2 regions of the Raoultibacter timonensis genome follow, and region 2 is predicted to be linked to the other one. Evidence: riboswitches for the same ligand, from Rfam matches in the RefSeq annotation. Region 2 holds a riboswitch; the other holds the start of a gene.
The links. Region 2 has a riboswitch for cobalamin ahead of MWL89_RS05480 (prenyltransferase/squalene oxidase repeat-containing protein). Riboswitches for the same ligand answer to the same signal wherever they lie in the genome.
Positions count from the first base shown of each region.

Region 1: it holds a riboswitch for cobalamin, as region 2 does, so the genes downstream of both, MWL89_RS01925 (DUF4430 domain-containing protein) here and MWL89_RS05480 (prenyltransferase/squalene oxidase repeat-containing protein) in region 2, are expected to answer to the same signal.

Region 1 is NZ_AP025564.1:482,559-494,412, reverse strand. Features, by position in the region: gene MWL89_RS01935 (LuxR family transcriptional regulator) at 1-64, shown strand, start outside; gene MWL89_RS01930 (DUF4430 domain-containing protein) at 110-988, opposite strand; gene MWL89_RS01925 (DUF4430 domain-containing protein) at 994-6,462, opposite strand; adenosylcobalamin-variant (AdoCbl-variant) riboswitch at 6,492-6,621, opposite strand; gene MWL89_RS01920 (acyl-CoA dehydratase activase) at 7,083-8,048, opposite strand; gene MWL89_RS01915 (hypothetical protein) at 8,045-9,505, opposite strand; gene MWL89_RS01910 (acyl-CoA dehydratase activase-related protein) at 9,498-10,670, opposite strand; gene MWL89_RS01905 (TetR/AcrR family transcriptional regulator) at 10,671-11,366, opposite strand; gene MWL89_RS01900 (cytochrome c3 family protein) at 11,526-11,854, opposite strand, start outside.
Region 2 is NZ_AP025564.1:1,385,180-1,397,033, reverse strand. Features, by position in the region: gene MWL89_RS05500 (ECF transporter S component) at 241-924, opposite strand; gene MWL89_RS05495 (ABC transporter ATP-binding protein) at 926-2,407, opposite strand; gene MWL89_RS05490 (energy-coupling factor transporter transmembrane component T family protein) at 2,394-3,329, opposite strand; gene MWL89_RS05485 (DUF4430 domain-containing protein) at 3,340-4,236, opposite strand; gene MWL89_RS05480 (prenyltransferase/squalene oxidase repeat-containing protein) at 4,246-6,363, opposite strand; adenosylcobalamin (AdoCbl) riboswitch at 6,480-6,625, opposite strand; gene MWL89_RS05475 (MGMT family protein) at 6,734-7,099, shown strand; gene MWL89_RS05470 (NAD(P)/FAD-dependent oxidoreductase) at 7,096-8,850, opposite strand; gene MWL89_RS05465 (aminoacetone oxidase family FAD-binding enzyme) at 8,847-10,082, opposite strand; gene MWL89_RS05460 (response regulator transcription factor) at 10,305-11,854, shown strand, end outside.

The sequences.
Region 1 (11,854 bases), 900 kb from region 2:
GAAGCTCGGTGTCCACTCGAAGCAAGACGTCATCGATATCATCAACGAAGATCCGAAGCCTTAAAGCGCGAGACGCGTCCGGCAAAGAGCATCATTGCCCGAAGCGCATTTACACCACGTAGATCCATCGCACCGCATCGCCGTCATCGAGGACGTATTCGGTGCAGGCAACGCTCGGAAACGACCCGTTGACCGAGTACGTCCATCCGCTTGATGGGCCGTAGCGGGAATCGCGCTCCGACAGTCCGCCTATGGACGAAACGTAACCGCCCGAAGCGGCAACCGGAAGCCCCGTTGCGCAAAGCGCATCGTAGGCGGTCGCCCCCTGCGGAAACGTGGGGTTCGCGCCGCCAAAAACAGACCCGTCGGCATTTGCGCTCGATACCGATACCGAAACCGTTACGGTTGCAGGTGCTTGGTTTTGCGCTGCGCTCTGCCCGGAACCGCCACCCGGGCCGTCGCTCGCGGACTCGGCGGACGATTCCCCCAAGCAGTCCACCGAGCCGGCGGAGCCCGCCGCGGGCGGCGAACCATACCCCGCTTCGCCGCCGAGCCCGTCCGGAACCGAAGCGGAATCGTTTGGCTCCGCTTCGGCTTCGTCGGCACCGTCGAAAGCCGCACCGCCCTCGCCCCGGTCCGGCCCATCATCTCCCCCGGATGACAGCGAACCCGACTGCGACGAGCCTGCCGTCGTCTGTAAAAAAACGTCGGTATCGATGCCGCCACTGAGATGCAGCGCAGAAAACCCGATGAGGCACACCGCCATAATCGCAACGGCGGCGGCCACCGCTTTCTGCCGCCGCGTACGTGCAGCAAGCGGTCGAGCGCCCGCCCGCTCCGCATCGACCGACCCCCCGTGAGCGTTGCTGCTCCCTTCGGGCTCGGCATCCGCTCGTTCGGGCAGATCCGCTTGAGGTTCTTCAGGTGCGGGATGAGGAGCAACCGTTACCGCACGGCGCTCCTCGACTCGCGTGCCGTCAACAGCCATGATGACTACCGCAGCATCTGCCTGCGGCGGGGCCATAGCGAGTAGACGAGGACGCCGCCGAGAACCGCAAGCCCCACGGCAACGCCTACGACGGCCAACCAGTTCAGTCCGCTGTCGGGGAAGGTCGCCTCATCGGCCCGCTCATCCGGCCCGCCTTCTACCGTCGTCGTACCGTTCGTCGGGTTCTTCTCCGAAGCGGGCCCGACAGGCTTCTCCTTGTCCGCAGGTTCCCCAGAAAAAGACGATCCGAACGGTAGCGCCGCCCCAGCCTCGAGCAAGGCGTTGAAACCGATCGCACCGCTTTCGTTGCCCGAACCGCCCTGGTTACCGCCGGAGCCGTTCGGAACGGTCGGCTCTGCGGGGTCGGTCGGCTTCGGATCGCCCGAATCGCCCGAAGCCGACCTCAACGCGAAAAGCGTCCCCGAATCGTTCGTGTAGTACAGCGTTCCGTCGGGACCGCATACGATCGAAGAAATGCAGTAATCCTGGCTGCCCTCATCGGGAACGAAGAATTCGCGCCACGTTTCATCGCCGACCTTGTACAGATACACGCCGCCTGGCTTGCGATTGCTCGTGAAGTACACGTACGTGCCGTCATCGCGCACCGAGACGAGCGGTGCGCACTGCACCGACGGATCCGTCGAGCCCGAGGTTGCCGTCAACCCCGATATGGTCGAGAGAACCGACCATTCATCCAAGCCGATAACCGAAAGCGAACCGGTTCCATCATCGGCCAGCCCGCCGACAAACAGCATGCCGTTGCCGATCGTCGGCGTCGATGTGCTGCTCTGCGCAAACCGCAGGCCCTCGCCCGCTTGAACCAACTGCACCGCAAAATCCTCGCCGACAGAACGCGCGGAAGCGCCCGCGTCTCTGAGGACAAGGCGGTAGAGAACGCCGCCCTTCGACACGGCGTATATCGTATCCCCATCGACGATCAGCGAAGATCGGATGCCGGCCGCATCGACGTGAACCGAGGACACCTGCTGTTTCAGATCCGCCGTGTAAGCCGTCACGTTGCCGGCATCGTCGGGCACGATAAAGTAATCGCCCACCTTGACGCCGCCCGTCCAGTAATATCCCGCCGACTCGTTCACCGCTTTGCCGATTCGGTCGCCCGTATACAGATCGTAGCAGTACAGCGTGCCTTTGGTCGCTCGATCATCCCCCGAGGAAAGCTCGTCGACCGTTGATGCGTACACGCACCCGTCGGCTATCGTCAGCGTGGATACCGACTGGGAACCCTGCGTGGGAACCGTCACCCACATCGTGTTGCGCGTAGCGGCAGACAGCGCCTGCAGGTACCCGCCGGAAAGCGGGATCACGATGATGCCGTCGGCATAGGCAGGGCGGCAGGTCGTATCCATGGTGGTTGCAAGCTCGACGGTATCGACCGCATTGTTCGTTGCGGGGTCGATAACCGATAAGCGCGCCTTGCCCCAGCGGGCCTTCCCCGTGTTCGGATCGATGGTCTTCGACCCCGATACGATGTAGAGCATGCCGCCGATAATGAGAGGATCGGAGGCGAACGCCTCGGCACCCGCCCTGCGCTCCGCTTCGGTCAAGAGCGAATGCGATTTTGATTCCACGGCCCCAACCGGCGTCTCGACGTTTTCGACAAGCGCGCCCGAACCGCCGTTGGCGTGGCCCGACCACGCCGATTCGAGATCGGGATGCGCTGCATTCGGATCTGCATCGACGGCATCGGGATCGGCTTCGTACGAACCGGTACTGTCGAGATAGCGAAGCTCGACGAGGTCGCCGTCGCGCACCTCGTAGGCCCGCGTGCCGACATCCGCATACACGCCGTTGACGAAGAACGCCCAATAGCTGTTCTTCACGCTTCCTTGGCGCACCGTCGTGAGCGTCCGGCCTTCGGGCGTGGTAATGCTATACGGGTTGAGCCCGCTTCCCGTCGCATAGTCGAAGCCGTTTTCGTCGAGCAGACGGGCAAAGCAATCCCAAGCAGTTATGTTCTGGCCCTTTTCGACGGTAACCCTGCTGCGAGGTACCCACGTTTCCGACAGGTACGATCCGTCGGCATCGTGCCCTGTCGCCCCGGTTATGGAAGCGGAAACGTTCAGCGTATCCTTGTCGCCCGCAGGATCATCCTGCCCGCTCGCACCAAGAACGGTGAACGTATGCGATACCGGCTGCCGATACAAACTCGCGAGCTTCGCCTTGAGCTCATCGGAAACAGAGGGGTCGTCTTTGTAAAGCTCGTAGTATTTACCGTATTCCTCGCTCGTCAGCACACTCGCGACGGTAACTTCGGTATTGTACGCAGGCTGCGAAACAAGCAGGTTCTCATGGGAAACGATCGATGCGTCCGACGAGCGGAAGCATCGCCACATCTGCGAGTCGTACCAGCCGTCAAGCTCGTCGGGGACGATGCCGTGATCGGCGGTATCGGCACGATCGCGTACCCAAACCAGATCGCCCGTCGCTTCGTCGCGATAAACCTCCTGGAACGATTCCATGTTCTTCGCGATGGAGCCGATGCTCGTATTCTCGCCCTTGATCCCATCCGCATACGATGCTTTCACGTCTTCCATAAGCGCGATCTCGGCGTCGATGTCGGCAAGGTCGAGCGCCCTTACCGTCAAATCGATCGTGATAGACGCCTTTACGGTAGCTTTATCTTTGCGGGCAAGCGTAACCGTAAGCGTTGCGTCGCGATCTTGCCCGTCAATCGGGCGGTAAACGTATGCCCGGTAGCCGTTTACCCTGACAACGTTCTCATCCGAGCTCGCCACCGATACCGACAGCTCATGCGCCTCGACAAACAGATCGCGTGGAATCGGCAGCTGGACATCACCGTCCACCGTCGCAGGGTCGATCGGCTCGCCGGTGGCGAAATCGGTGAGCTTGCCGATGGTGTAGCTCTTCTCGAGCAACAACTTGAGGTCGTTCGAGGTAAGGCCGCTGACATCGATGAACTTTTTGACGATGCAATCAAACGATTTCTCGGACGTAATGAGCGAGCCGTCGGCATCGGCGAACGCAGGCGCAAAAACCGCCGTGATGGTTACAGGAGCATCCTCGGCGAGCTTTTTGCGCTCCAGCTGATTCACCAAAGCATAGGGATCTTCGGTGATCTCAACGAGCGATTCGTCCGATGATTCCCAGGAAACGTTTGCCCAACCCGCCGACGTCGGCAGATCCTGCGTGAACTTCGTCATCTCATCGAGTCCCGAATCGACCTTGTTCAGGTAATCTGCCAGCTCGACTTGAGGTTGGATGTCTTGCGCGATGGCATCGCGCACACGCGCACGATCCCAGCCGATCTTCACCTCGCCATTGCCTCCGGGGGCAAACGCGATCGAGTCACCGTCTTTCGACAGAGAGAACGACACGACCGCGCTGCTGTAGCGCTGATCGCCTTTCCCTACCGAAGACGGGTCGGCATAGTACCACCCGGTTATGACGCCATCGGCTGCAACGATATTCTCGTCGCTAGTCGAGGTAAGCGAAACGGATACGCCCTCGAAGCCCAGATCGGCGATCTTCTTCTCGATCATAACCGCAAGGCTGGTATCCTCATCGGAGTTAGGCACGGGAACGTATCCGATGAGTGCGTTCGCCACTGCTTCGAGCGAATCGGGCGCATGGATCGCAAACGTCCGCTCAACGGCGTTGCCCTCGCCTATCCCCGCCACCGTCAGGCGAACGTAGCTGCCCGCCGCATCTTCGGGAACCGCGTAGCTCGCGCCGGCTGCACCAGCGATAGGCGCGAAGGGGCCGTCCTCGGATGAGGAGCTCTCCCACGTATAGGTGAGATTATCGGCGACGGCGCGGCCATCCTCGTCGAGCACCGTTGCCGCAACCGCATCGCCTGCAACAGCGTAGTCGATCGCCTTGCCGTTAGCCGCAAGATCGATCGATGCAAGCTGTGGAATCGCCTTGATGGGGCCGAACGCGCTTGACGCTTTGACCCAACTTTCGATATTGGCGTCAGCTCGCACGCGAATGTACTTGCCGGCATAGGCTTCATCGACCGTATACGAATCCAACCCGCGACCCGACGCCCCGGGAATGTCTGACCATGTCGCTCCGTATCCATCCGAATCGGCATACTGCCACGTGAATACTGCATCATCTTTGCCGACGGCGATTTTCGAAACGTTTTCGGCATTGCGCCCGTAAGCTTGGGCCGTCAACGTCGTGCCAGCATATGCACCGATCGTATCGGTGAGCCTTACCTCGTCGATAAGCCATGAACCCCGAGGAGCGACGGCATAGCCGGTTGTTTTCTGCTTCGAAGTCGAGCCGGTTGCCGCCGTTACACGAAGAAAGTATCCCACCAGGTCTTCAGTGAGTTCGAGCGTCGCATCCGTCGCCCCGTCGATAACTTCGAACGGGCCTGTTTTCGAGGTTGATTTTTCCCAAGTATAGATCGGTTCTGCCGTACTCGGATAGACGCGCGCTTCAAGAGTCGAGCCTCCCATAAGGTATTGGACGCCGCCGTTCGTAAAATCTACCGAAGCGACCTTCACCGTACCGGCAACCTGCGCCAGGTAATAGGCGCTTGTTGGACCGGTGAGCGTCGTCTTGCCGTCGCTCACTTGGACGAGCAAGTACTCTCCATCATGCGCTTTTGCAAAATCCGAATCGATGGTGAGGCTCTGGGACGTCGCCCCGTCGATGGGTGCGTAGTCGGCAAGCTTGACGCTTTTCGTCGCACCCGAATACCACTGATAGGTAAACGCAGCGTCCACGCAGTACTCATCGTAGTCGTAGTGATTCGCCCAGAGAGTGGTTCCCGCCTGCACATCGCCTTTCGCCTGATCAGACTCATAACCCCATCCGCTGCCCTTGCTTTTTTCGATCCAGATGCACCCATCGGAATCCAGCGCAGACGCCGCCCGCACATGCATAGCATTCGCATCCGACGCGCTTGCTTCAACGTCAGGAGTCGCCGAGGGCGCTAAAGGTGCTGAAGGTGCCACGCTATCGTCGGAACTTCCGCCTGCCAACCCCTCTTCGCTGTCGAGACCCGCCCGATTATCGGAATCGGGCGCAAAGCCTGCGTTTTCCTCGGCATCCGATTGACTGGCACCCGCCTGGCTGGCACCCGCCTGGCTGGCGCCCGCCCCCAAATCGGCGGAGAATCCTTGTCCGCTCGCGTCGCCAGAGACGCCGCCCCCCGAACCGCTTTCCGAGGTCGAAGGATCCCCCGATGAAGACCCGTCTTCGCTTACGCTTGCGCCCTCGCCGCCATGGTTTGAAGCAGCCGCTGGGTCAGCAGCCGCAAATCCCGAAAGCGCATCATCCGCCGACGCCCTCTCGCCATCTTCGGCCCACGCCGCACCCGGCGCGAGCGACAGCGTTAAAACGCAGGCTAAAAACAGATTGAACATTTTTTTGAACAGGGTTTTTTCTCGCTGCAGCGCCGAAGCGCCGGCAGGCGATCCGCTGACGCTCTGCAAGCTGTCAGCATGCGCGCGAAAGCACGCAGAAATGGGGCCGATCATAGTCGGTACCTCTCTTCCAGGGCTCAATGCGATGGATGGGTATTCCGACTTCGCCTCATCTGAGCGGACCGCATGCCTGCAGTTCATCCGCTCATCAGCGTTTACGGTTACTGGTATAGCGCAGGATTCTCACCCGCATTTCCCCAAGTGCATCCCTCTCGAGGGCACTCGCGCCGCGCCCGGCGCAACCATCAATGCCAATATAATTGTTAGGCGCATGGTACCACGTTTTGTGCGAGGGACGGCTCCGCATGCCCTCAAAGACCGCTTCCGCAGCCTAAGTCCCGATCGGAACGCCGTCGGACCGGCGAAGACCGAAGCTGGAAGCAATCCGATGTCCGCGAAGGCCCTCCGTGCGACGTTTTTTTATCGCATTCGTTATCGTTCTTGATTGCGACCTGCGGTTTTGCAGGTAGAAACGATGCAGACACGTTGTTTTTTGTCGCACGAAGGCGGTTGGCGGACATCGCATCTGCCCGAAGACTCGCCCGACAAGCGCGGCAACCTTAGCAGCTGGCGATTGGCGGTTCGCGCTTGGCGGCTGGCAATCAGCAGTCAACGGTTGGCGGCTCGCGGTTGGCAAGCAAAGCGAGGCGCGACCAGCGAGAGCGAACACCGGCTTACCGTGCTGTTTTAACCGCGCCCTTCTCGCAGCGGTTGCCCCAAGCATCGATGATCTCGCCATCGCGGTACACGCAGATGATCTCGCAGTGGTTCGTGCATTTGCCGCACTCGATCTCGCGCGTCTTGAACTCGAATTCGGCCACATCGAAATCGAACGGTTTCGTCGCCGCCGTCGGAGCAGCGTCGGCGGCGAGCAGTGCGGCTCCGAACGCGCCCATGAGGTGGCCGTCCGCATCCACGAGCACCTCCATGCCGAGCGCGTCCTCGAACGCCCGCACCACGCCGGCGTTTTTACTCACACCGCCCTGGAACACCACGGGCGCTGCAACCTTCTTCCCCTTGCCGACGTTGTTGAGGTAGTTCGATGCGACCGCTTTGCACAGCCCCGCAACGATATCCTCGCGCGAGTACCCCATCTGGATCTTGTGCACCAAGTCCGATTCCGCGAACACCGTACAGCGCGCAGCGATGTTGGCCGGGCGCTTCGATGCGAGCGCGATGTCGCCGAACTGTTCGACCTCGAGGCCGAGGCGATGGGCTTGGCTTGAAAGGAAGGCACCCGTTCCCGCAGCGCACAGCGTGTTCATCGCGTAGTCCACCGCGATGCCGCCCTCGACGCAGATGATCTTGGAATCCTGTCCACCGATCTCGAAGATGGTACGCACGTCGGGATGGAGATAGGTCGTGCCTACCGCATGCGTGGTGATCTCGTTTTTCACCACGGCGGCATCGGTCATGGCACCGACGAGCCGCCGGGCGCTGCCCGTGGTCCCCACCGCCTGAACCTGCACCGTCCCATGGTCGATTTGGCTTCCCAGATCCTCGATCACGCGGCGCGCGGCCTGCATGGGATTGCCTTCGGTCCACAGGTACGATCGGGCGACGATCGTTCGATCTTCATCGATGACGACGCCTTTCGTAGAAATCGAGCCGGTATCGATACCGAGATACGCTTCGGTCACAGGAGAACCTTCTTCCTTCGTGCAATCATGTCGTAAAACGCCTCGAGACGCGTATCGAGCCCCGTATCGCTCGTTTGAGAGTCGTAGCTCAAAAACAGCATAGGAACCGAAGCTTCGCGGCTGATGCGCTGCAATACGGGAACGCAGTCGATCTCGGGCGTGCACCCCGACGATTTCAGGTGAACGACGCCGTCGAACCCCCCGTCAACGTAGCGCTTCGCCGCAGCGATGGTCATGCTGGACGTCGGCCCCATGTCGAACTTCACATAGTCGGAAATGCCGGCGCGCAGGTTCTTCTCGTTGTAGCGGAGATTGCGGTTGGTCATGTTGAGCATGCGGTGCAACTCGACCCCCATGGTCAGAAGCTTGCGCTCTACACCGAGGTTGCTCGTCGCATCGGCTGCCGTAAAATACTCTCCGACGATGCCCACCCGCACAGGATCGACGGGTTTCGCGGTCGGCAGCGCCTTCATAGCCTCGAGGCCGTTTCGCTGCGCATCGGCGATATCGCGCTCGGTTACCGCGGCTCGCATTGCGCCATGATAGGCTGAAAGAGCCCGATCGAACGACCCCGCCTCGACCTCGAATCCCGCATTGGCCAGGTAGTAGTCGTTCGCTTCGTCAAGGCATTCGATCATCTTGAATACCGCAAGCATGCCGCGCACACCGTGCGGAACCGACAGGTCGGGGTTGACCTTCTTCTTGCACACGCCGATGTAGTCGGCCAAAGGCTTGCCCGTCAACGTGGCGAAGTTGAGCATCTCGAACTCGTAGCCCATATCGCGCAGGATCGATTCTTGCAACTCGCCGTAGTATCCGAGCCTGCAAGGCCCTGCGAACTGCACGATCACATCGGCGCCCGATTCAAGCGCATCGATGAAATCGCCGAGGATGTGCTTGAAGGGTGCGCAGACGAAATCGTTGCTGTTGAGCGTACCCCGTTCGAGGGTGCGCTTGGTCGGCTCGGGCAGTGAGACGAAATCGGCATCGAGCACCTGTTCGACGAAGTACTTGAACGCGATATCGTAGTAACTGTAGCGGAAGAACGCGACGCGCGTGCGCGCATGGCGATCCTTCTTCTTGCGCTTGCGCGGCTCGACGAGCTTCGGTGGGCGCAGCTTATCGAGCTGCAGCCAGATGCGCGCATTGCGGACGTCGGCGTCGCCGTCGCGCACCGATCCGACGGCATCCTCGCGCGATTCGCGGCGACCGCCAGACGCAAACGAAGCGCCTCCTTGTCGGCCATCGTCCAAGCCGATGCCGCCCTTTTCGCCATCGGCCGCCGAGGAGTCGCCTTCCGTGTCGGCTATAGGGGTGCCTCCCAGGTCGCCTTCCGCGTCGGCCATAAGGACATCGCCTCTCGCGTCGCCTTTCGTGCCGCACCCCGTCCCGCCTTCCGTATCGGCTATGCTGGCCGCAAGGTCTGAGGAAGCGCCGCTTTGCTCGTCGTCAGCCATGGAGATACCCTCCCCTCTGCTGATAGCGCAAAATATCGATGAAGCTCTCGATGCGCGTTTCGAGTCCGGCGGTACCGCTTTGCGCATCGACGATAAGCGAAAGGATCGGCTTTCCCTGAATGCAACGGGCTACGGCATCGTTGGTCATGGAGTCGGGTCCGCAGGGAAACGCGCTCACAAGGACGATCCCGTCCACATGGGCATGCAAAAGCGTGACCGATCCCACCAGCTCGCGGTTGACGATCCACGGAAGCGTTTCGGAGAATTCGAAGCTTTCGTGCAGCGCCTTCCCGTGATCGGTTTGATCGGCATACAGAACGCTCGCGCCCATGCTTTCGAGCAAATCGACAACGCCGCCGTTCACAAACGGGTCATGGGCAACGTATGGATGGGCGACGAGCAGAATCGCAAGCGGTGCCTCTTGGCTCGGCCACCGCAACGCCCCGGCCTCGCCCGTCGGATCGGAAGCAGAACGCTCACCCGCCCCTGCGGCCGCAGCCTGCCTGCGACGCTGATCGATGTCGGCAACCAGACGCTCTTGAGCTCGCGCGGCCACGCGATCGGCCCGCTGCTGTGCGGCGTAGGCGGCTCGATACGCCCGCTTCGCATCGGCAGCGCTCGATCCGAATCGCTGACCGAGTGCAATGAACGCGCTTTTCTCGTCGGCCTTTTCCTCGGTCTCGTTGACCAGCAATGAGACGATTCGCAGCCCCGTATCGAAAAACGTATTCGCCACCAGATCGGGGAGCGCCTGGTATTTGGTGCAGAATCCTTTTCGATGTCCCCTGTTCGCCAAGCTGGGAACGAACACCGCATCGCACGATCCGATCAGGCTCTGCACGTGCCCAAGGTAAAGCTTCGAAGCCAGGCAGCATTCGTCGACCGAAACGCGCTCCCCCGCATCGAACACGTCTTTGTCGGACGCGTCGCTTACCACGACCTCGCGGCCGAGCTGCTCGAAGAACGTCGTCCACAAAACGCCGTAGCGGTAGTACAAAAGCGCCCGGGGGATGCCGATGCGCTCGATATCGGCGCAATCGGTACGCGACCTCAGAGCGGCAGCCGTAGACGCTGCGGCTTTTCGAGCAGCTTCGAGCGGAGCTGCAAGCAGAGCCTGATCCTCTCCTGCAGAAATCGTTTTGGTTTTCCCGTTGTCCAGCGCCACTTAGCCGTCGACCTCTTTCCCGCCGCCATCGAAATCGGCAGAATCGACGCCTTCTTCGCTCGGCGTGTACCATTTGCATGGATCGGGGGCGGCAATGCTCTTCACGCCCTCGATGATGATCTCGATACCGTTGGAGAACGATTCGTCGGTATAGGCCGAGCGAACGATCTGCTGCCACTTCGGAAGAACGTCGGCGTCCTCGCCAACGAGCGCATCGCCGCGGATCATCGCCACTTCGTTTCCCGTGAAACCCGTGAGGAAGGCATCGACCATGGCCCATGCCTTTCGGAAGATGTCTTCGGGCATGCCCTGCGCCAAGTGAAGGTTCACGATCTTTTCGGTATGCTTTGCCAGCCCGAGCCATGCAACCGAATCGTCCAAGCTGATTTCCGCAATGTTCGGATGGTCGAGAAACCCTTTTCGGAGCGAAGGCATCGTGCGCCTGAGCGTATCGTCCCAGCGTTCCCCTGGCACAGGATCGGTGTCGAGCGACTCCATGAGCCTGGAGCAAACAGCCGCGAGCATCTCCTCGCGCGACGTGAAGTGCGCGTAAAACGCCATCGCGGACACGCCCAGCTCGGTGCCAAGCGCACGCATGGTGAAGGCGCGATATCCCTTTTCGTCAATCATACGGAAAGCCGTGTCGACGATCAAATCACGGCTCAGAGCTTGTTTCTGTTGTTTCTTCTCGGGCATGCGATCAGCTTTCGGCAGCGGAATGATTCGTCCGTTATCTCGTACAGAGTATAGGCGAGTCGTCCGCCCGCAGCGCCTGAACCACACGAAATCCAGCAGGAGCCGACAGAGCGCCGGCGCACCTCTTGCGGTGCGCCGGCTCCGGTGACGCGTATTTTGCTACGCCACTTGATCGGGTGCGTAGGTATGGCAATGCTCGCAGTAGTTGTTCGTGATCTCTTTGTCTTTCGCATGGCAATTCTGGCACGAATTGTAGCCGCCGTGGATGGGATCGTGGGGGTTCCAATCGCCCAGGCTCGATGTGGTTTCAGCAAGCGCTTCGTAGCTGCCGCCGTGGCAGCTCAGACATTGTTCGTCGGACACATACTCGCCCGCAGCCCCCGTAGCGGTGGCGGCAGCTGTAGAAGAAGGCGAGGGGTCGGCGGACTCGGTCGCCTGAGGGGCGCATGCAGCGAGTCCGATGCACAGGCACAACGCCACCATCGCCG
Region 2 (11,854 bases):
CTTTCGTTCAGGACCCTGAAATACCAGCCAACCGTCGGGCTCCATACGGCCGCATGCCGATCTCGGTTTTGCAGTGGACGCCCTCGGCGATGGCGGAAAAGATGGCAGGGAACGGAAGGCATTCGTCGCAAAGCAGGGCTCGGCGCGCAGCACCGCCGAGAACCGAGCCGTCGCCGAGGCCCGATGCGCATAGGTACCGAGGATTCCGGCAGCCCCGCATCTGCAAGCCCGCCAACGCGCTCAGATGCCGTACTTGCGCTTGATGCGATCGAGCTTCTTTCGCCACGGCTGATAGAGGATGGCGAGGAACACGACCGTCGCCGCACCGTGGACGAGGTCGAACGGAAGCCCCGCCCCGTAGGCGAGAAGCGCGGTCTGCCACGTAAGGGGATGGACGAACCCCACGATGTAGTAGCTGTTGAGCAGAAACCCGTAGAGCAAGGGCGCCGCAAACCCGTACACGTAGAGCACAGGTCGCTTCTCGAAGGCGCCGCGGTCGGCGAGAACCCCGGCAAAGTACCCGATAAGGCCCCAAGCGTACATCTGCCACGGCGTCCACGGACCCTGCCCGAAGAACAGGTTCGAGACGAGTGCCGCCAGTGCGCCCACCATGAACCCCGCCTGCCTGCCGAATGCGGCGCCCGCGACGATCGCGATGGCGGACACCGGCTTGAAATCGGGAAGAGCCGCAAACAGGATGCGCCCCGCCGCAGCGAGCGCCGCAAGCACGACCGTCGGCATGATCTGGCGAAGCGCCGGCTTGGAGGTCTCGAATCGCGCGAAGAACACGACGAGGGCACCGACGACGACGCCCAGCGAGAGGAGCGCGGTCTGATCGAACTGCGCGACAGCGCCGAACGCCAACGCCGCCAGGACGGCAGCGAGCGCGGGGATCTCGAGCTTGGGGAGAACGCGGGCGATCACGTCAGATGCATCCCCCGTCAGAAGACGAGGCAGCCCACGCCCGCAAGAACCCGTCCTCCCGATAGCGGTAGAACAGGTTGTGGGAGAAGAACGCCTCGGTCGGCTCAGTGCTCACGACTTCGCCGTCGAACAGCATGGACAGCTCGTCGGCGAGAACCGAAGCGAACGAAAGGTCATGCGTGGCGACGACGATCGTAGCGCCCCGATCGCGCAACCGTTCGAGCTCTCGCGCCAGCGCAACCTTCGAGGGCACATCGAGCCCCTTGGTAGGTTCGTCGAGCAGCAGCAGATCGGGCCCAGTCAGCAAAAGCTTCGCAAAGGCGAGACCCTGCTGCTGACCGCCGCTCAAATCGAACGGATGGCGCCCGAGGGCATCGGCGAGACCGAACCGTTCGGCCGCCGCGTCGACCGCGGCATCGTCGAAACCGCAGGCTTTCTGCCATTCGCGCAGTTCGTCAAGCACCGAATCGCACACGAACAACGCCTTGGGGTCCTGGGGCAAGAGCGCCTGACGGCGGCGAAGCCCGTTTTCCACCTTTCCCCGTTCGGGTTCGAGCACGCCCGCAACAAGCCGCAGCATCGTCGATTTGCCCGACCCGTTGCCTCCCACGAGCACATGGATGGCGCCTGCGCGAACGCGCAAGTCGGCTCCGCGCAGCACCCACGCGCGATCGCGCGCATAGCGGAAGAACGCATCGGAGCAGACGATGCACGGCCTGCCATCGAGGCGCGGCGAGGCCGCCGCGCCTTCCGCCGTACGCCGCGCATCCGCCGTACCTTTCCCCATCGGACGCCCGGAAAGCCCGTCGAGGGGTATTCGCTCGATGCCGTCTTCCCCGTTAAGCTCGAATGCCTCGGTTGCGTAATCGGTCATCGACTCGGGCGCATGGGTTGCCACGACCACGGTGATGCCGAGCTCGCGGTTCATACGGAACAGGGCATGGAGGAAGTTCTTCTCGGCGATCGGATCGAGTTGGGCCGTCGGCTCGTCGAGCAGCAGCAGCTGCGGCTGCATGGCAAGGATTCCCGCAAGGTTCACCAGCTGCTTTTGCCCGCCCGAAAGGCGGGCGGTCTCGGCGTGCAGCCACGGTTCTATGCCGAAGAACGCCGCAGCCTCGGCAACGCGCCGCCTCATCGCGTCGGGATCGACGCCGAGGTTCTCAAGCCCGAAAGCGAGCTCGTGCAGCACGGTATCGCAGACGATCTGGTTCTCGGGACTCTGAAACACGTAGCCCACCGCAAGCGCTTTCGCACGAGTGCCCTCGCCGTCAGGCATGCACCCGAGCACCTCGACGGAGCCCCACCGCGTGCCCACGGGCGCGATCTCTTGCTTGCAGCATTTTAAAAGCGTGGTCTTGCCGCTGCCTGTTTTTCCGACAAGCAGGGCGAACGCCCCCCGCTCGACGGCGAGGTCGAGGTTTTCAAACACCGGCACCTCGCCCGGATAGGCGAACCCGAAGCCCCGAAGCCTAAGCGCCTCCATCCGACGACCCCCTATAGGCGCGCATCCTGCGCTCGATGCGCCGCCAACGCATGCGGTCGAACGCATCGGCACCAAGCGGCGCGAACACGAGCACCGCGTACGGCACGTAGCCCCACCATGCGACAAGGGTGCTCGCAACGGGATAGAAATGATATTGCGAGCAGGCGATCCAAGCCAGAAACGCATTGCCGGCCACGAGCGCGGCCAGCACGGCGCAGGCAACGGCGTCTGCCGCCCTGAACCGATAGGGCCGATACTGCGTCCGCTTTTCCGCCGAGGCCCAGCCGCGGGCCTTCATGGCATCGGCTTTCTCGAGCGAATCCTCCATCGACCATCCCATGAGCACCGTAACGATGCGCCCGCGCCAACGCACGCGATCGCGAAACGATGCAGGCCGCGTTTTCGAACACGCTTGCTGGACGGCCTCGATCTCTCCACCGCGCCCGACGAACTGGGGCACCAGCCGCGCCGCCATCGAGAGCATGAGCGCAACCGTGGGCGCAACGTTGCCGAGCAGGGCCATCACCTTGTCGGAAGTCAGGACGCGCGAAGCGTTGGAGAACCACAGCAGCACCGCCATGAGCATCAGGCCCATGCATATGCCGTAGACGAAAGATTCCAGGTAGACCGCCCGATAGCCGATACGGAAAAGCTCGGTTGAGCCCGTCGACGAAAACAGCGGGTTGAGCACGGCGACGATCAGCACGACAGACACCTGCCACGCCGCGGTTCTCAAAGCCGACGGCCAGCCTTTAAGCCATGCGTTGCACAGCCACGCGGCAGCAACCGCGAGCGCAAGATACACCGGCTGCATGGCCGCCATGGCCAATACGAGCACCGAAGCGAAATAAACGAGGGCGACAACCGGGTGGTACCGGTCGAAAACGGTTGTCGGAATGCCGCTGTCGGATCGAGGGCCCATCGGCATCGACCTACAGATCGTTTCCCATATCGAGGGTGTAGACGAACGTGATGCTCTCGCCACCGTTAAGGCGGTACGATCCGGGTCCGTATCCGGGTGAAACCCCGTTGACGAAATAGAGCCAACCGCTCGTGCTGCTGCCGCACCCGAATTCCGAGAGCCCGTTGATCGAGCTGACGTACGTGCTCGATCCGCCGATGGAAACGCCCGTGGCCGCCAGCGCGTCGTAGACGCTCGCCCCCTGCTGCAGCGTAACCGACGTCGAGGCCATGCACGACGCATAGCCGAAGCTCGCGGCACGCGAGCTGTCAACGTACACCGACACGGTGATGGTGGCGGGCGCCGGAGCGGGTTCCGGCTCCGGCGCGGGCGTTGGGGCCGCTTCGGGAGCAGAAGCGCCGCCGGACGCCCCCGATCCTTCGGACACCGCATCCGGAGCCTCGGGCGGCACTTCGGCGGCCGAGGCGTCCCGGGCGTCGGCTTCTCCCTCCCCCGGTACGCCCTCGCCCTCAGCGCCATCGGCCTCGTCGGATTCGTCGGCCTCCCGATCGACGGAAGCCGGACGCTCCGTATCGCCCGTTTCGGTGCCGTCGTGCGCAGCCGTAGTCGCCTCGCCTGTCGTGCGGAGCATATCGTCGGGGACGATCGAAACCAATCCCGCCGCGTGGCCGGCCGCCAAGCCGAGCGCGCACAGAAGCACGACGACCGCGCATGAGACGATCACGAGGCTCGGCCGCTTGCGCAACGGCCGCTTCGCTTCGTTCTCGGCCGCGCCGTCGCCCGCATCGCGCCCGTCGTCGGTTTCGGCTACCGGCGCTATCCTTGCGGTCGCCTCGGTTTCCCGTACGCAGCCCTCAGCGCGCTCGCCGACTTCGGCCGATTCGATGTTTTCGGGTTTCTCCGGCATCGGACCCCACTACCTGACGCCGGAAGGCCGAGCAGGACGGCTCCGCTTGCGCAGCGCCAGAGCCGCACCCGCCAGCGCGCACAAAGACAGCGCCGCAGCGCTTGCGGCCGACGTCGGATCGCCCGTCTGAGCCAAGCCGCCGGAGCCGCCGTCCGCGACGGAGCCTTCCCCGTCGGCTGCGCCGGGCAAACCGGCCACGCCGTCGACGGCTTGCAGGTACACGTTGTAGGCGGCGCCGGTGTTCTTGAGGCCCTGATAAGCGGCCATCGCCCTGAACCCCTGCTCGGTCGCCATCTCGTTGGCCGAGCCCCCGTAGAGAAAGCCGGCTTGCGAAGAATCCGCAAACGAGAGAAGCGCCGACATCGGCGTTGCACCGCTCTCGACGACCCATGACGAAGCGGGGTCGATGCCGACGGCCGCAAGGGCTATCACCGCCATGGCGGTGGAATTGACGTTCGAGCGGTCTTCGTAGCCCCCTGCGACCGTCATCGGAAAACCGCCGTCCTCGCGCTGCAGGCCTCTGAGGGCGGCAAGCGCGGACTCGAGAGCGGACTCGATGCGAGCGTCGCCGCGATACGGGGCGAGCGCGGCGATGGCCATCGCCGTCACGTCGGCGTCGGCGGACGAACCCGAGTAGGCAAACCCGCCGTCGGGCTTCTGGCTCGCAAGCACTTCCTCGAGAAGCGTTTCCTCGACTCCCGACGCCGTCGATGCGGCACTCGAAAGCGTCGCATCCGCCGATGCTCCGCGCGCTGCCGCGCGATAGGCAAGCAAGGCGAACAACTTACCGTTTATCGATTCCGTCGCCATCGGAGTCGATCCGAGCGCGTCGACGAGGCTCGTGCCGTCCGCATCGGCTATCGTCGAAGCGTCGATGCCGAGGGCGGTAAGCGCAAGGATAGCCTTTTGGATGTTGGTTCGGTCGAGAGATGCAAGCGCTGCTCTCGCTTCGGCGATCAGGCCTTCGCGATCGACCGCCGAGCCGTTGCCGATCGCGGCAAGATCGAGCGCCTCCCACGGATCCGCCGTGCCCGCAAACGAAGCGGCGATGGAGCCGAACAGCCGACCGTACGACGCACTGTCGAGATCGATCGGAAAGTACGCCTCATCGCCCGACCCGCTGCCGGTCGCGACGCCCGAGCCTTCGCCGGCTGCAGCCACGATGGCAGCCCAGTCGGATGGAGCAACCGCGGTCGGGTAGCTCGACCAAGCAAACTGATAGGTCACCTCGTTGACAAGGGCCTCGTTTTTCTGGCCTTCGACTCCCCCCGCATAGCGACAATCCTTGTATGCAGCCCAATACAGAGAGCCGTTCGATGCATTATGCACCTCGGAGCCGCCTTTCGCCGTAACCGCAACGAGAGAGGGGCCGTACCCTGTATCTTCGAACTCGTAGTCCTCGATATCCCCCGCCGCCTTTGCGGCCGCGAACAGATCATCGACCGTCGCGCCGTCGGCGAATCGATACGTCTTGTTCGCAACGACGATAGGCTCGCCATCGTAGTCGATGCCGCCGACGATCGTGAGAGTCGCCGCGTCGCCGGTCGACACCGATCCGCCCGCCACCTGCGAGCTCTCGGTCGCATCGTCGACGAGGGGCTGCCAATCGGCGGGCGCGGTTGCCGTGGGGCTGCTCGCCCATGCGAACTGGTAGCTCACCGCATCGACGAGCTTTTCCGATCCCTGCGCATCGGTTCCCGAGGCATACGCTTCGTTTTTATAGCTTGCCCAATACAGCGAATAGTCGGCCTCGTTCGCAGCGGTTGCGCCTCCGCTCGTCGTCACCGAAGACAGATAGCCCCCCGAAAACGTGTAGTCCTTGATATCCCCCGCCGCCTTTGCGGCCGCGAACAGATCATCGACCGTCGCGCCGTCGGCGAAACCGTACGTCTTGTTCACGACGATGGTCGGAGAACCGTCCATGCCGAGCCCGTACACGATCGTCAGCGTTGCGGTTCCCGCAACCTGTTCGTCTGCCGCAGAAGAAATCCCCGGGCCCTCGGCAAAGGCGCTTCGCGGCACTGCTCCCACGCACAGCGCCAGAGCCAGAATTACAGCCCCGAGCCTCATCAAGATGGTCTGATTCGAGCGAATCGGCGACGAAGCCGAATAAGCGGTTCGATTCACTGCCTTCCTTCCGTTGCAACCAATACCGAAAAAAGAAGACAGCATCGCTTCTGCGGTCTCTCGACCGCTACCCGCTTCGGGTCCGCATGGCAAGCCGAGGCCGCATTGCGGCGCCCAGGTTGCGCCTGCAGTAACTCGCTGCACGCGCAAACACGTTTCCCGATGAGTGTTCTGACTGAACGGATAAGCATCCGCGTCACAGTGGCGGTACCGCGCGGGAATCTCACCCGGCTTCCCTCGATCGAGACGTCTTCTTTCGTTCGGCAGATTATACACTGACGCCCGCTATACGGACGCGCAACCGCTTCAGATATCTGTGGTATCCTACGAAACCGTCACCGAAAGGCTTACCGTGCACGAAAGGGTTTTCATGCCGACGTTTTCCGAACGCGTCTTCGATATTGTGAGGCAGATCCCCGAGGGCAAGGTTTCAACCTACGGGCAAATCGCCCGCATGATGGGATCGCCGCGGTCGGCGCGCTACGTCGGCTGGGCGCTGCGCGGCAACAAAGAGCCCGTGGCCACACCGTGCCATCGGGTGATTTTCAAAGATGGCCGCATCTGCGAGGGCTACGCGTTCGGCGGGCCCGATGCGCAGCGAGAGCTTCTCGAGAGCGAAGGCGTCGCGTTCCTCGACGATACGCACGTGGATATGGACGCCTGCCTTTGGGAGCCCGACGCCGATCGGCTCGCACCGCCGCCCGACATCGACTGGAAGAAGGAGATGGGCGTCTAGGGCGTCTCGGCGAGTTCGGCCGCGAGGGCCTCGGCTGCGCGCAGGCCGTCGACGGCCGCGCTCATGATGCCGCCCGCATAGCCCGCGCCCTCCCCGCACGGGTACAGCCCGCATCCCGCCTCCTTGCGGCCCCCGGCCTCGCAACGCGGCCCCTCGCCCGCCGCCGCGCTTGTACGCCCCTCGGCGAAAAGGGCTTGGAAGCGCCCGTCGCGCACGATGCGTACCGGAGACGAGCTGCGGGTCTCGACGCCCGTCATGACCGCCTGGGCGTCGGCGAACCCGCGCAGCTTCCGGTCGAGCAGCGGCAGGGCCTCCGCGATCGCGTCGGCGACGAAACCCGGAAGGCACTCCCGCAGATCGCACCACACGACGCCGCGCGCGTAGGTCGGGGAGACGTGCTTCGACGGGCTTCCGCCCGCGTTCGCAAGGAAGTCCCCGACGGTCTGGGCGGGCGCTGCGAAGGGGGCGCCGTCCGCCTGCCCGGCGCACCGGTAGGCGGCACGCTCGATCGCGCGCTGGAACTCCACGCCCGCCAGCGCATCGTCGCCGGGGAAATCGGACGGGTCGACGCCCACGAGCAGCGCGCTGTTGGCGTTTGCCCCGTCGCGCGCGTAGCGGCTCATGCCGTTCACCACCACGCCGCCGCGCTCGCTCGCGGCGCAGACGACCTCGCCGCCCGGGCACATGCAGAACGTGTAGACGCCCCGGCCGCTTTCCAGATGCACGGCGAGCTTGTACTCGGCTGCGCCGAGCGCGGGATGCGCGGCGGCCCTGCCGTACTGGGCGGCATCGATCATGCTCTGAGGATGCTCGATGCGCACCCCCACCGAGAACGGCTTGCGCTCCAAACGCACGCCCGCATCGCGCAGCATCGCAAACGTATCGCGCGCCGAATGCCCGCAGGCGATGATGACGCGCTCGGCCTCCACGGTCTGCGCCGCGTTCGAACGTGCGTCGAACAGCGTGGCGGTCTTGAGCGCTCCGTCCGAAAAGCCGAGCGATTCGAGGCGCGTTTCGAAGCGCACGCTTCCCCCTGCTTCGACGATCGCCTCGCGCAGGGCGCGCACCACGCCGACGAGCCTGTCGGTTCCCACGTGCGGCTTCGCCTGCCAGAGGATCTCTTCGGGCGCGCCCGCCTCGACGAACCACCGCAGCACATGCGCCGTGTAGGGGTTCTTCGTGTTGGTGGTGAGCTTGCCGTCGGAAAACGTTCCCGCCCCGCCCTCGCCGAACTGGATGTTCGCCTCCTCGTCGAGGAGCCCCGTCCGCTCGAACGCGGCGACGGCGCGAACGCGGTCCTCGACGGCGGGACCGCGCTCGACGAGCAGCGGCCGCAATCCCGCACGCGCAAGATAGAGCGCCGCGAACAGCCCCGCCGGTCCCGCTCCCACAACGAGGGGGCGCGCCGCGCCGCGCGAACCGGGAACGCCCGGCGCATCCTGCGGCGGGGCAAGAGCCCGACCGGACAGATCGGGAATGGGAAGGGGCGCATACGCCGCATGGCGCTTCGCCCCGCCCGCAACGAGGCGTTCTTCGAGCGCTTCGTCGGCGAGCGCGACGACGACGGTGCAGACGAAGTGCACATCGGCCTTCTTGCGCGCATCGACGCTGCGCTTCGCGAGCCGCACCGCGGATATCGCATCGGGTGCGATGCGCAGCGCGCGGGCGGCCGCAGCGCAGAGCGCCGCATCGGCATCGGATCCGGGGGAGAAGGCGTCGAGCGCCACGCGCAGGTTCGAAACCTCGATCATCGGCACAACCGCCCGACGGCGTTGCGGGCCGCGAGCATGCCGCTCGTCCAAGCCCAATGAAGGTTGTACCCCCCGCACGGAGCATCCACGTCGAGGGCTTCGCCGACGACGTGCAAGCCCGCATGCAGCCGCGACTCCATCGTCTCGGGCGCAAACGAAGCCACGTCGAAACCGCCGCGGCTCACCTGGCATTGCCGAACGTCGCCGATGCCCGCAACCTCGAGCGCGAACGATTTCGCCGCACGGGCGAGATCCGCCGTGCGGCCGCGCGAAAGGGGGGCGTCCGGCTGCACGCCGATCGAGGCGAGCACCGCCCGCGCAACCGGGGCGAGCAGCATGCCCGATACGAGGTCGACGGCGCTTCGTGCGCCGAATCGCTCCGCGCGCGAAGCGAGGTCGGCCGCAAGCTCGGCCTCGCCCATCCCGGAAACCAGATCGAGGGAAAGCACGTCGCCCGCTTCGGCGAACCGCGAGAGGTCGAACACCGCGATGCCCGAAACGCCGTAGTCGCGGAACAGCACCTCGCCCGTTTCACGCGCCTTGAGCGCGCCGCCCGCATGCAACCGCCGCCGATCGCGCGCGCCCGCTTCGGCCGGACGGCCGTACAGCGAGGCCTCGCAGCGCACGCGGATGTTGTTGAGGCCCTTGAGGGGGGCGCGCTCGGTTTTGAGCGGCCCGAGCACGGGCCGGACGTCCGCGAAGCCGTAGCCGGGCGGAACGAGCGATTGCGCCGCACCGCCCCCGCACGCGATTACGACGGCGTCGGCGAACACCGTGCCGTCATCGGCGAAGCAGACGAGGAAGCGCCCGTCGACGGGCGTGACGGCAACCGCTTCGGCACCGCACGCCTCCTGCACGCCGCCCTCGCGCGCCGCGAACCTCAGCACGTCGAGCACCGAGCTCGCCTTGTTCGTCAGCGGATAGAGCCGCCCCTCGCCGTCCTCGCGCATCACAAGCCCCAGATCCCCGAAGAACGAACGCACCTCGGCAGGGGGAAGCGCTCGGTACGCATCGCCGACGAAGCCGGCGTTGCGGTACGCGCTCGCGTCGGATTTCGCGTTGGACAGGTTGCAGCGGCCGTTTCCCGTTGCGAGGATGCTCTTGCCGACGCGCCCGTCCGCTTCGTAGACGGTTATGCCGACCTCCGAAGAGCGCGCGCGGGCTTCGCGTGACGCCTCGACGGCCGCCGCGAGGCCTGCTGCCCCGCCCCCTATGATTGCTAGCGTTTTCATAGGCCCATGATAGCGCATACTCCCGCATCTGCCGCCGATGCGCCGGCAACTCCCACCATCTGCGCACGCGCGCCTCGCGCCGCACGGCTGCAAACGGGCGGAACCCGCCGCGGTGCCGCATGCGCCAAATGCCCTATAATGCTAAGGCGGCGGGGGCAACGGGTTTTGATCGGGTGCGCGATAAGGCAGAGAGCTTGCCCGGCATGGGCGTCAGGGGGCATCATGATAAATACGATAGCGGGTTCACTTCGAGACAAGGCCACTGCCCTCAGTTACGCCCTGTACATAGAAGGTCCGCTGGTCGTCGGGTTCGCCATTCAGCTGCTCTGGCTGTTCATCCTGTTTTTCCAGGCGCCCTTCTTTCTCGACGGCTACCACTACCTCGACGAGTCCCGCTCCACGCTTCTGAGCCTGTCCTTCCTCGTCGTGTTTCCCGCAACGTGCTTTGCCATCGGGTACTACCGCGACCGGGTTACCAAATACCTCCGGAAAAAATCGGTCCACTTCCTCATGGGCCTCTGCGGCGCAGTCGGCATGCTCGGCACGGGCAGCATCATGCTGACAGGAGGCGAAGCCCCCTTCGCGCTCGCCTTGGCAGGAGCCGTGCTCACGAGTTTCGCCTGCGCCCCCTCGACGCTGCTATGGGGCGAAGCGGCGCGGCGGCGCGACCAGAGCATCCTGGCGATCGCAACCATCCTCTCGCTCCTTCTGGCCTTCGCGTTCATCCTCGCCCTGGCCTACTTCGCAGAAGCCGGCACCCTCGGCATCGTGATCGTCGCGTGCATGTGCCCCCTCTTCTCGGTCGTGTTCGTCTACAAGGCGCAGCACGACAACGAGAGCTACTTCAAGCCGCAGGAGTTCGTTACCCTGCCCGATGGGACCACGCGGGCCAAAGAGGGCAAAGCCTGGGTGGAAACGTTTCACAACCTGCGCATCAGCAAGCGGGCCTTCGCGCTCAGGCTGGGCAAGAGCGCCGTTCCGTTCGGCATCGTGTACGGGTCGCTTCTGCTCGAGGGCTACCGTTCGCTGCTGTGGAAAACGCCCCTCGTCAACGATTTCCCCGTCGAAACGCTGTGCCCCCTCATGGCCGTGCTGCTGTTCACCGGGCTCTTCTTCTGGCCGTACCGCCACGAGGACGGCTCGTACGCCTCCCACCAGCTCGTGCCCTTCCTCCTCGTGTTCGTGCTGTTCTCGTGCTCCCAAGGCCTCTTCGATGCCGGAAGCCCCAACTACGCCTGCGTGGCGCTGCTGGCGCTGGCGAGCGTCGTGTTCTGGCTCTATCCGGCCGAGCTCACGATGCGCTACCGCGTATCGTCGATGATCACGTTCGGGTTCTTCAACGGCTTTCTCACGCTCGGGCTGCTCGCGGTGTTCGCCGTCAACGCGTTTCTCCCCCTCGAAGCGATCCCCTACTACCTGATAACCCTCGCGCGGATCGCGCTGCTCCTCTTGGGCTACCTATCGCTTGTCACCAACGACCAGATGCGCGAGATCGCAACGCTCGCCACCGCGCAAACCGAAGAGACCCCCTCTCCGGACAGCCCGAAAGCGCACCGGGCCCCGTTCACCCAGCGCTGCCATCTCGTGGCCGACACGTTTCTGCTCTCGCAGCGCGAGCTGGAAATCCTCTGCCTGCTGGCGAAGGGCCGCAACGCCGCCTACGTGCAAAAGGAGCTCGTCATATCGGAGGGCACCGTGAGAACCCACATGCGCAACATCTACCGCAAGCTCGATGTGCACAGCCAGCAGGAGCTCATGGACCTGGTCGACAC